3 regions of the Nonomuraea sp. NPDC049649 genome follow, and region 1 is predicted to be linked to each of the others. Evidence: riboswitches for the same ligand, from Rfam matches in the RefSeq annotation. Region 1 holds a riboswitch; each other region holds the start of a gene.
The links. A riboswitch is a leader RNA that binds a small molecule or an ion and turns the genes downstream of it on or off. The one in region 1 is predicted to bind cyclic di-AMP.
Positions count from the first base shown of each region.

Region 2: it holds a riboswitch for cyclic di-AMP, as region 1 does, so the genes downstream of both, AB0J42_RS32185 (D-alanyl-D-alanine carboxypeptidase family protein) here and AB0J42_RS00940 (D-alanyl-D-alanine carboxypeptidase family protein) in region 1, are expected to answer to the same signal.
Region 3: it holds a riboswitch for cyclic di-AMP, as region 1 does, so the genes downstream of both, AB0J42_RS21030 (CHAP domain-containing protein) here and AB0J42_RS00940 (D-alanyl-D-alanine carboxypeptidase family protein) in region 1, are expected to answer to the same signal.

Region 1 covers NZ_JBFAOH010000001.1:201,415-204,674, forward strand. Annotated here, with positions in the region: gene AB0J42_RS00930 (FAD-dependent monooxygenase) at 1-409, shown strand, start outside; gene AB0J42_RS00935 (carboxymuconolactone decarboxylase family protein) at 406-891, opposite strand; cyclic di-AMP (ydaO/yuaA leader) riboswitch at 1,119-1,263, shown strand; gene AB0J42_RS00940 (D-alanyl-D-alanine carboxypeptidase family protein) at 1,275-2,168, shown strand; gene AB0J42_RS00945 (MFS transporter) at 2,219-3,260, opposite strand, start outside.
Region 2 covers NZ_JBFAOH010000042.1:23,613-26,872, reverse strand. Annotated here, with positions in the region: gene AB0J42_RS32195 (LacI family DNA-binding transcriptional regulator) at 1-573, shown strand, start outside; gene AB0J42_RS32190 (DoxX family protein) at 585-959, opposite strand; gene AB0J42_RS32185 (D-alanyl-D-alanine carboxypeptidase family protein) at 1,017-1,910, opposite strand; cyclic di-AMP (ydaO/yuaA leader) riboswitch at 1,922-2,049, opposite strand; gene AB0J42_RS32180 (helix-turn-helix domain-containing protein) at 2,410-2,982, opposite strand; gene AB0J42_RS32175 (chlorophyllase) at 3,102-3,260, shown strand, end outside.
Region 3 covers NZ_JBFAOH010000016.1:28,917-32,176, forward strand. Annotated here, with positions in the region: gene AB0J42_RS21020 (RNA polymerase sigma factor) at 1-427, opposite strand, end outside; gene AB0J42_RS21025 (YciI family protein) at 502-933, opposite strand; gene AB0J42_RS21030 (CHAP domain-containing protein) at 1,028-1,684, opposite strand; cyclic di-AMP (ydaO/yuaA leader) riboswitch at 1,698-1,835, opposite strand; gene AB0J42_RS21035 (Gfo/Idh/MocA family oxidoreductase) at 1,950-2,906, opposite strand; gene AB0J42_RS21040 (aldo/keto reductase) at 2,953-3,260, opposite strand, start outside.

The sequences.
Region 1 (3,260 bases):
CATCGCGCTGCTCGGCGACGCCGCCCACCCGCCGCTGCAGTACATGGCGCAGGGCGCGATCATGGCCATCGAGGACGGCTGGGTGCTCGCCCGGCACGTCGCCGCCCGCCGCGCCGCGGACGGCACGGTCGACTGGCCGGGCGCGCTCGCCGCGTACGAGGCGGTCCGTCCCGAGCACTGCCGGCGCGTCCTGCTCACCGCCCGCGACTGGGGCGAGCTGTGGCACCTGGACGGACTCCCCCGTCTCCAGCGCAACGCGATCCTGCGGGCCCGCGACGTCCACGACTACTCCTTCATCGACTGGATCTACGGGCCGACGGCGCTCACCCCCGAGGAGGAGCCGCCGATGTTCACGCCCATCCCGCTCGACTCCGTACAGACGGACCTGTCCGCGGCGGGGGCCGGCTAGTTCGCCAGGCCGGAGAACACGCCGGGCTCGTAGGAGCCTCCAGGGTTGCGCACGATCACGTTGAGCCGGTTGTTCGCGTTGATCATGGCGATCAGGGAGACGAGCGCCACCAGCTGGTCCTCGTCGTAGTGCCGGCGCGCCTGCTCCCACGTCTCGTCGGACACGCCGGTGTGGGCGTCGGCGAGCCGGGTGCCCTCCTCGGTGAGGGCCAGCGCGGCCCGCTCGGCCTCGGTGAACACGGTCGACTCCCGCCAGGCCGCGACCAGGTGGAGCCGGGCCTGGGTCTCCCCCGCGGCCGTGGCGTCCTTGGTGTGGTAGTCGATGCAGAATCCGCATCCGTTGATCTGGCTGGCGCGCAGCATCACCAGGTCCTGGGTGGTCTGGGGCAACGGGGATTGGTGGATGGCCAGGACCACGCTGTGCATCCGTTTGGCGATCTTCGCGCCGAGCGCGCTGGCCCTCAGGTCGAGACGGGGTTGCATATCGGTGTCCTCACTAGGTGACGGCGCGTGCCGCGCGGCAGAACCGGCGCGGCACCCCTGACGTGCAGAACTTCCCCGGGGAGCCGATCCTTGTGCCGGTACGGCACGATCACGAACCTTTCGTGACGGATCCGAGACAGCCCCTTGACCGATTTGTGGCCTTTGGGTAGTTTTGGAGCTTGCAGTGGTGGTTTGACCGCTGCCGTTCATTGCCCGGACCGCGCCCTCTCGCGCGGCCGCCTAATCCGCCATCTTCGCGGAGCCGGGGACCCACTCTCTCTTTCCACCGGGGTGAATCGGCGCACGCACGCCGTAGGGCACTTCCACGCCCGAACCCGTCAGCTAACCCGGCAGGCGGCATGGAAGCTAGGAGCAACTCCTTCATGCGTCTCACTCACCGGCTCAGCCATGCCCTGCTCGGATTCGCCGTCGCCGCGGGCGCCGCGACCGCCGGCGCCGGCGCCGCCCAGGCCGCCGACTCCGCGCCCGCGGCCGCCGTCCAGCAGCACAAGCCCGCCGTCAAGGCCCCGGCCGTCCTCGGCGAGGCCGCGTACCTGGTGGACGCCGACACCGGCCAGGTGCACCTGAGCAAGGAGGCCGACCTGCGCAGGCCGGTCGCCAGCCTCACCAAGGCGATGACCGCGTACACCGTACTCAAGCAGGCCAAGCCCACGGACAAGCTCACGATCAGCGACGAGGACGTCCGATACGCGGCCCAGGGCGGCGCGGCGGTCGCGCACCTGCGCGCCGGCGACACCCTCACCGTCGAGGACGTGCTCCACGCCCTGATGCTCCCCTCGGGCGCCGACGCCGCCCACGCGCTCGCCCGCACCTACGGCCCCGGCGTCCCCGCCTTCGTCGCCAAGATGAACGCCACCGCCGCCGAACTCGGCATGACCGGCACCCAGTACGTCAACGCCGACGGCATGCCCTACGGGGGCGGCGGCCACTCCACCGCCCGCGACCAGGCCACCCTCGCCAAGGCGGTCCTGGACAACGAGGCACTCAAGGAGATCACCTCCACCCGCTTCTACACGCTCAAGGCCACCCCCGAGCACGGCCCGTACTCCTGGAAGAACACCAACCGCCTCCTCGCCAACCCCGGCGCCGTCGGCGTCAAGACCGGCTTCACCCGAGCGGCCGGCTACACCCTCTCCTTCGCCGGCGAACGCGACGGCAACCGCGTGATCGGCGTCATCCTCGGCGAGACGGACTCCGGCCGCCGTTTCCAGACCGCCCAGGCCCTCCTGGACTGGGCGACCGCCCGCACCCGCTAGAGGCTCCCGCAGCCCGCGTACCGGCGTGAGCAAGACCGGCGAGCCCCGCCTCACGCCCGCTGGGGCGCGGCCACCGTGACCGGCGGTTCGCGCAGCACGCGTACGGGCGACAGAAAGACCGGGAGGAAGGCGATCGCCAGGAAGACGCCCCCGGTCCAGAGCGCGGCGCGGGCGCCGGCCACCTCGCCGATCACCCCCGCCGCGGCGGCGCCGACCGCGAGCGCGCCCGTCAGGACGAAGCGGAAGGTCGCGTTCATCCGCCCGAGCAGGTCATCCGGCGTCATCCGCTGCCTGATGGTCACCCCGAGGACGTTGTCCATGCCGGTCTTGAACATCGCCAGCAGCCAGCCGCCCCCGGCCACCCACAGCCAGGGGCCGTGACCGGCGAGCGGCACCAGCAGCCCCGCGGGCGCCAGGCAGAGCCCGGCCCATCCCAGAGTCGGCCCGTACCCGATCCGGCGGGACACCGGCCCGGCGCAGCGAGCCCCCAGCAGCAGCCCGGCTCCGCCCGCCGCCCAGAACAGGCCGAGCGCACCCGCCGGAAGCCCGAGCTCCCGGACGAACAGCACCGGCAGCATGGTGTTGGCCATCGAGGACCCGAGATTGATAAGGGTCCCGGTGAACGCGAGCGCCCGCAGCTCGCGGCTGTCGAAGACATGACGGACCCCCTGCTTGATCTGCGCGGACAGCCGCACAGACGTCCCGTCCACCGCCTGCGCGGCCGGAGTGGCGGGCAGAGCCAGGAGCCGGAGCGCCGACGCGAGATGCCCGACCGCCGCGCAGGCCAGCGCCACAGGCGCGGTGAGCAGCTGGACGAGCCCGCCACCCGCGCCGCGCCCTGCCACGTTCCCGGCGGCGATCAGGCTCACGATGACCGAGTTCGCCTGGACCAGCCCGTCCCGGCCCACCAGGCGCGGCAGCGTGCTCTGGGCGCCGACGTCAGCGAAGACCGTGGCACATCCGTTCAGCAGGGCGACCACGTACAGCTGGCCGAGCGTGAGCGAGCCCGCCCACCAGGCCAGCGGCACGGAGGCGGACAGCGCGAACCGCGCCAGGTCCGCGCCGATCAGCACCCGCCGGTGGCGCATCCGA
Region 2 (3,260 bases), on a different contig from region 1:
GTGCTGTTCGACAGCTCGACCCGCCACTCCTACGGCTGCGCCGTCTCGGTGGACGACGTGCTAGGCGGGCGGCTGGCCGGCCGTCACCTGCTGGAGCGGGGACACCGGCGGATCGCCTTCGCCGGCGGGCCGTTCGCCGTCCGCCAGGTGGAGGACCGCCACCGCGGCCTGGCCGCCGCGCTCGGCGACACCTCCGGCCTGACCGTGATCCCGCTGCCCGACCTCACCGTCGCCACCGGCCGCGCGGCGGGCAAGGAGCTCGCCGACCTGCCCCGTGAGGAGCGGCCCACCGCCGTGTTCTGCGCGAACGACCTGGTGGCGATGGGGGTGCTGCAGGAGCTCACCCAGCGCGGCCTGCGGGTCCCCGCCGACGTGGCGATCCTCGGGTACGACGACATCGACTTCGCCGCGGCCGCCGCCGTGCCGCTGTCGTCGATCCGGCAGCCGCGCGCGCAGCTCGGCCGTACCGCGGCGCTGATGCTCCTGGAGGAGGCCAACAACCCGCACGGTCACGAGCACCGGCACGTGGTCTTCCAGCCGGACCTGGTGGAACGCGTCTCCACCGCGTCCTGACGGTCCCGCCGTCAGAAGGCGTAGGGGCCGAAGCGGCCCCAGGCCACGACCGCGGCCAGGACGAGCAGCACCGCGTTGACCGCGATGGCCGGCAGCTCCCCGCGCCGGGCGTGCGTGACCGCGGCGCCGAGCATGACGAGGACCAGGCCGCCCGCCGCCAGCGGGGTCAGGATCGGCAGGACGCCGGTCGTCGCCGGGAGGAGCAGCCCGAGCGCGGCCGCCACCTCCAGGCCGCCGATGGCCTTGACCGCGCCGGCCGGGAAGTCACCGGCCCAGGCCAGCCCCGAGGCCGCGAGCCGTTCCCTGGGCTGGGCCAGCTTCATCAGCCCGGCCAGCGCGAACACGGCCGCCAGCAGTCCCGCGACGATCCACAGTGCGAAATCCATACCGTCCCGTCCTCCGAAGGTCCAACAGGACTGTAAGGGGTCCCCGCTCCGGCCGTGTTACCGGCGGGCGGCTGCCGCGGCCCAGTCGAGCAGGGCCCCGGCCGTCTGGAAGCGGCGGGTGGAGCTGGTCTCACCGAGCAGGACGCCGACCAGCGTGCTGTCGCCGCGCTCGGCGGCGAAGGCGAGCGTGAAACCGGCCGCGCGGGTGTAGCCGGTCTTGACGCCGAGCGCGCCGTACGAGCCGAGCAGGCGGTTGGTGTTGCGCCAGGAGTACGAACGGTGCTCGGAGGTGGCGGGGACCGTGTGGTAGCGGGTGGAGGTGACCTTCTTCAGCGTCGGGTCGGCGAGCACCGCCTGGGCCAGGCGCACCTGGTCGCGGGCCGTGGAGTGGCCGCCGCCGCCGTAGGGCATGCCGTCGGCGTTCACGTACAGCGTGTCGTTCATGCCGAGCTGCCGGGCGGTGGCGTTCATCTTGTCCACGAACGCCTCGACGCCCGGCCCGAACGCGCGGGCGAGCGTGTGGGCGGCGTCGGCGCCGGAGGGCAGCATGAGCGCGTACAGCAGGTCCTCGACGGTCAGCGTGTCGCCGGCGCGCAGGTAGGCGACGGCGGCGCCGCCCCGGGAGGCGTAGCTGACGTCGGCGCTGGTGACGGTGACCTTGTCGGCGGGGTCGGCCTCCTGGAGGACCACGTACGCGGTCATCATCTTGGTGAGGCTGGCCACCGGCCTGCGCAGGTCGGCGTCCTTGCTGAGGTGGACCTGGCCGGTGGTGGCGTCGACCAGGTGGGCGGCCTTGGCCAGGACTTGGGGCGCGTCGGCGGCGTGGGCGGGGGCGGCCTGGACGACGCCGGCCGGAGGGGCGGCGTGGGCGGCGGTGGCTCCGGCGGTCGCTACGCCGCCGGCGAGGGCGAGGGCGAGCAGGGCACCGCGCAGCCGGTGGGTGACATGCATGTGGGGTTTGCTCCTTGCTTCCATGCCGCCTACCGGGTTAGCTGACGGGTTCGGGCGTGGAAGTGCCCTACGGCGTGCGCCGATTCACCCCAAGGGGTTGGGTCCCCGGCTCCGCGAACGGATTCGGCGGCCGTGCGCCTCCCCGGGGGCGGGGAACGCACGGTCTGGGCAAATGGAGCTTCAAGCTAATGCAATCCGACAAAAGCCGCAAATAGCCACAAACAGGCGACACACCCTTAAGTTGACTCACCTCGTGACGGCCTTGATATTGACGTAACACCAGGCGCACACCTCCCTACCGGCTCACGAAGGGAGTTTCGTCGTGCCAGCGTGATCTTCGTTCCGGCTGGGACTCCCAAGCGCCTCCGCTTTAATCACTCGTGAGCGGGCCATTCCTCGGCCAGGAGCGCGAATGAGAGACCGTCGAGCCATCCCTTGGTGCGGTGGAGTGAGTCTTTCACCGCGTGCTGTTCGCGGCGCATCCCGCCGCCACCAACATCTAGCGGACGCGCAGGCCCGTGATGAGGAGCCCGGCCATGCGGCGCGCGTCGTAGGCGGGGTCGTCGGCGCCGATGCAGAGGTTGCCGATGCCCCGCATGAGCTCCAGCGCCTCCTGTCCGGGCCGGATCTCGCCGGCGGTGGCCGCGGCGTCGAGCAGGTGGGCGCAGACGGGGACGAGCCGGTCGAGGAAGTAGGCGTGCAGCGCCTGGAACCCGGCGTCGTCGGAGTGCAGGACGGCGGCGAGCCCGTGCTTGGTGACCAGGAAGTCCACGAAGAGGCCGACCCAGCGCTCCAGCGCGGCGTACGGGGTGGGGCCTTCGGCGAGCAGGGCGGGGCCGGCCTCGGCGCAGGCCTCCACCTGGTGCCGGTAGACGGCGATGATGAGGTCCGCCCGCGTCGGGAAGTGGCGGTAGATGGTGGCGGTGCCGACGCCGGCTTTGGCCGCGATGTCGCGGATGGGCGCGTCGACGCCTGAGGTGACGAAGATCGCGGCGGCCGCGTCGAGCAGGTTCTTCTCGTTGCGCCGGGCGTCCGCCCGCTTGGGCCGGGCCCGGCTCCGGTTGTCGCTCATCGCGTCCCTCCGACGGCATTGCCAAACGGGACACTGTCCCGTATCGTCAAACGGGACATCGTCCCGCTTCATCATCTCAGAGCGGCGACCTATCGGCCACCTTTTAGAAGGGCCCACCCATGATCACAACAGCCGTCCCGGTCGTCTCGGCAAAGCCGGTGGTGCTGCCCGCCCCCGGCCGCGGCGAGGACCTGCTTGTACGGGTCTCGGCCCCCGCCGACGGGCATCGGTTACCGATCATCGTCTTCTCGCACGGTTTCGGCTGGTCGATGGCGGGC
Region 3 (3,260 bases), on a different contig from region 1:
CGCCGGTGGACAGCCCGCCCAGCACCCGCAGCGTCAGCGCCACCCGGGCCTCGGCCGGCAGCACCGGATGGCACGCGGTGAACACCAGCCGCAGCAGGTCGTCCTCGATCTCCCCGGCCTCCGGCGGCTCGTCGTCCTCCAGGCGGTCTTCGAGGTCGCGGCCCAGCTCGGCGAGCTTGCGCTCGTACGTTCTGTTGCGGCGGATCAGGTCGACGGCGCGGCGCTTGGCCACGGTCATCAGCCAGGCGCCCGGGTTGCGCGGCACGCCCTCGCGGGGCCACTGCTCCAGCGCCGCGACCAGCGCGTCCTGCGCCAGCTCCTCGGCCAGGCCGACGTCGCGCACGATGCCGGAGAGCCCGGCGATGAGCCGCGCCGCCTCGATGCGCCAGACGGCCTCGACGGCCCGGTGGGTGTCCGAAGCTGTCACCCGGCCATGCAAACAGCCCGACGGGCGGGCCGCAACCTCCGTTCCGCGCCAGACGGAGGTCGCGGCCCCGCCCGTCAGGAGTCCGGACGCTCGGCTTCCAGGCCCTCCCGCACCGCCCGGTCGCGCCGGGCGGTCTCCGGGGTCATGGAGGTCTCCGGCATGTCGGCCGCGTCGAAGACCTCCCAGACCTCCAGGCCGACGCCCTCCTCGCCTTCCGGTACGGGGACGCGCAGGGCCCATTCGATGGCCTCCTCGCGGGATTTGACCTGGATGAGCCAGAAGCCGGCGATGATCTCCTTGGTCTCGGCGAAGGGCCCGTCGATGACCTTGGGCTTGCCCTTGCCGTAGGCGATGCGGGCGGCGCGGGAGCTGGGGTGCAGCCCTTCGGCGGCCAGCAGGACGCCGGCCCTGGCCAGCGACTCGTTGTAGGCGATCATGTCGTCGACGAGTTCCTGGCTCGGCATGACGCCCGCCTCGGTCTCGGCGCTGCCCTTACCGATGATCATGAATTTCACGGTGGTTCTCCTCGAATCCCGGTCTCGCCTGAGCGTCGGGCGAGCGGTGCCCGGATCGACACCTCACGGGATTCTTCCGGAGAACTCAGGCGGCGTACTCGGGGTAGCCGTAACCCACGACCTGCCACTTGGGACGGATCCGCTCCTCGACCTTCCCGCGGCCGGTGTTGCCCTCGATCGTGGTGATCGTCCCGTTGTTGTTGTCCTTGACCACGAAGCCGACGTGCTGGATGGCTCCGATGCTGTTGCTGCCGTTCCAGGCGAAGAAGACGACGGCGCCCGGCCTGGGCTCGGTGCCCCAGCGGTTGTTGTCCCTGAACCACTGGGCGTGCGTCACCGTGTAGGCGTCCGAGCCGACCTGCGAGCCGGCGCCGAGTTGCTCGCCGACCCAGGAGACGAACATCGCGCACCAGGGGGCGTTCAGGTAGGCGCTGGGGTGGCCGCCGTCGCGGGCGACGGTCTCCAGGGCGCGCTGCGAGCCGGCATACCAGTGCTGGAACTTGGTGCCGCCGCCCTGGGCGTTCTCCGTGATGCCGATCTGCGCCCTGGCCAGGGCGAGCACGTCGGAGGCGGTGGCGGTGATCTTCTTCTCGGAGTCCTGCGCCGCGGCCTGGACCCGGTCGCTGCCGGGGTCGGCGTGGGCGGGGAGGGCGACGCCCAGAGTGCAGGCGGCGAGGGCGGCGGCGAGGGCGGCGCGGAGCCGGCTGGGTTTGGGGGAAGGGGAAAGACGGTGCCTGACCATCGAGGGGAGATACTCCTTGCTTCCATGCCGCTTACCGGGTTAGCTGACGGGTTCGGGCGTGGAAGCTGCCCTACGGCGCGCTAGGCGCCGATTCACCCCGAGGGAAGTGGGTCCCCGGTTCCGCGCAGGGCGGATTCAGCGGTCGCAGGGCGGTCCTGCGAGGCGACGATCTACTCGGACATGAACGGACAAACCGGACGTTCGTCGCGAATGCCGAGTAAGGTAACGTATCCGGCAAGAGACGGCAAGCGCCCTAAAGCCGCAGCTAGCGGAGCTGCGCCCGCGCTTCGGCCAGAAGCCGCATCATGGCAAGGCTTTCGTCAAGCGGCATGACTTCGCTCTCGGTGCGGCCCCGCGCAAGACAGTCGCGGACCTCCCGGAGCTCTCCGGCGTACCCGTTCTCCGCCGGATCCCCGAGCACGTGCTCCTCCGGCTCCATCCCCGGCCTGCTGAGCACGACCCGCCGCGGAGCCCAGAACGGAGCGTCGATGTCGGCCCGCATCCCGGTGCCGACCACACTGGCGTCGTTGGCATATCCTGCGAGCAGCGAGCACTCCACCAGCGCCCGCGCGCCGCCCGGGTATCTCATCAGCCCGCCCGCCTCGGCGTCCACGCCGCTCGGTGCCAGCGAGCCGGTGAAACTCATGCTCTCGGGCTGCCCGAGGAACAGCTGGGCCAGCCCCATGGGGTAGATTCCCAGGTCGAGCAGGGCGCCGCCGCCCAGCTCGGGCGCCCAGAGCCGGTGCGCCGGATCGTACGGATGCGCGAAGCCGAACGCGGCCCGCACCGAGCGGATCTCCCCGAACCGCTCATCGGCGGCCAGCATGCGGATCAGCGGGCTGAACCGCGTCCACATCGCTTCCATCAGGAAGACCCCGGCCTCGCGGGCCAGCCGGACCATCCGTTCGGCGTCGGCCACGGTGGCGGCGAGCGGCTTCTCGCAGAGCACCGCCTTGCCCGCCGCGATGGCCGCCTCGGCCACCTCGAGGTGCTGCGCGTGCGGGGTGGCGACGTAGACGGCGTCCACCGCCGGGTCGGCGCAGAGCTCGGCGTAGGAGCCGTGGGCGGAGCCGGCGCCGAGCGTCGCGGCCAGCGCCTTGGCCCGGCCCAGGTCGCGGGAGCCGACCGCGGCCACCCGCATCCCCGGTTCGGCGGCGATCACCGCGCCCACCGTCCGGGCGATGCCGCCGGTCGCCGCGATGCCCCAGGCTAAGTCACGCACGCGGAAGATCGTACAGACTCATCCGCGAAAGCGATATATGTGCCAATTACCCCAGCTCGTCGGGGTCGGCGCCGAGGCGGCGGTTGGCGTTCATCGCCCCGATCGCGGCCATGTCCTCGTGGTCCAGGATGAAGTCGAACACGTTGATGTTCTCCCTGATCCGCGACGGGGTCACCGACTTCGGGATGACCACGTTGCCGATCTGGATGTGCCAGCGCAGCACGATCTGCGCGGGCGTGCGGCCGTGCTTCTCCGCCAGCACCGCGAGCGCCGGATCGTCCAGCAGGCCCTTGCCGGAGCCGAGCGGGCTCCACGCCTCGGTGAGGATCCCGTTCTTGTCGTGGAACTCGCGCA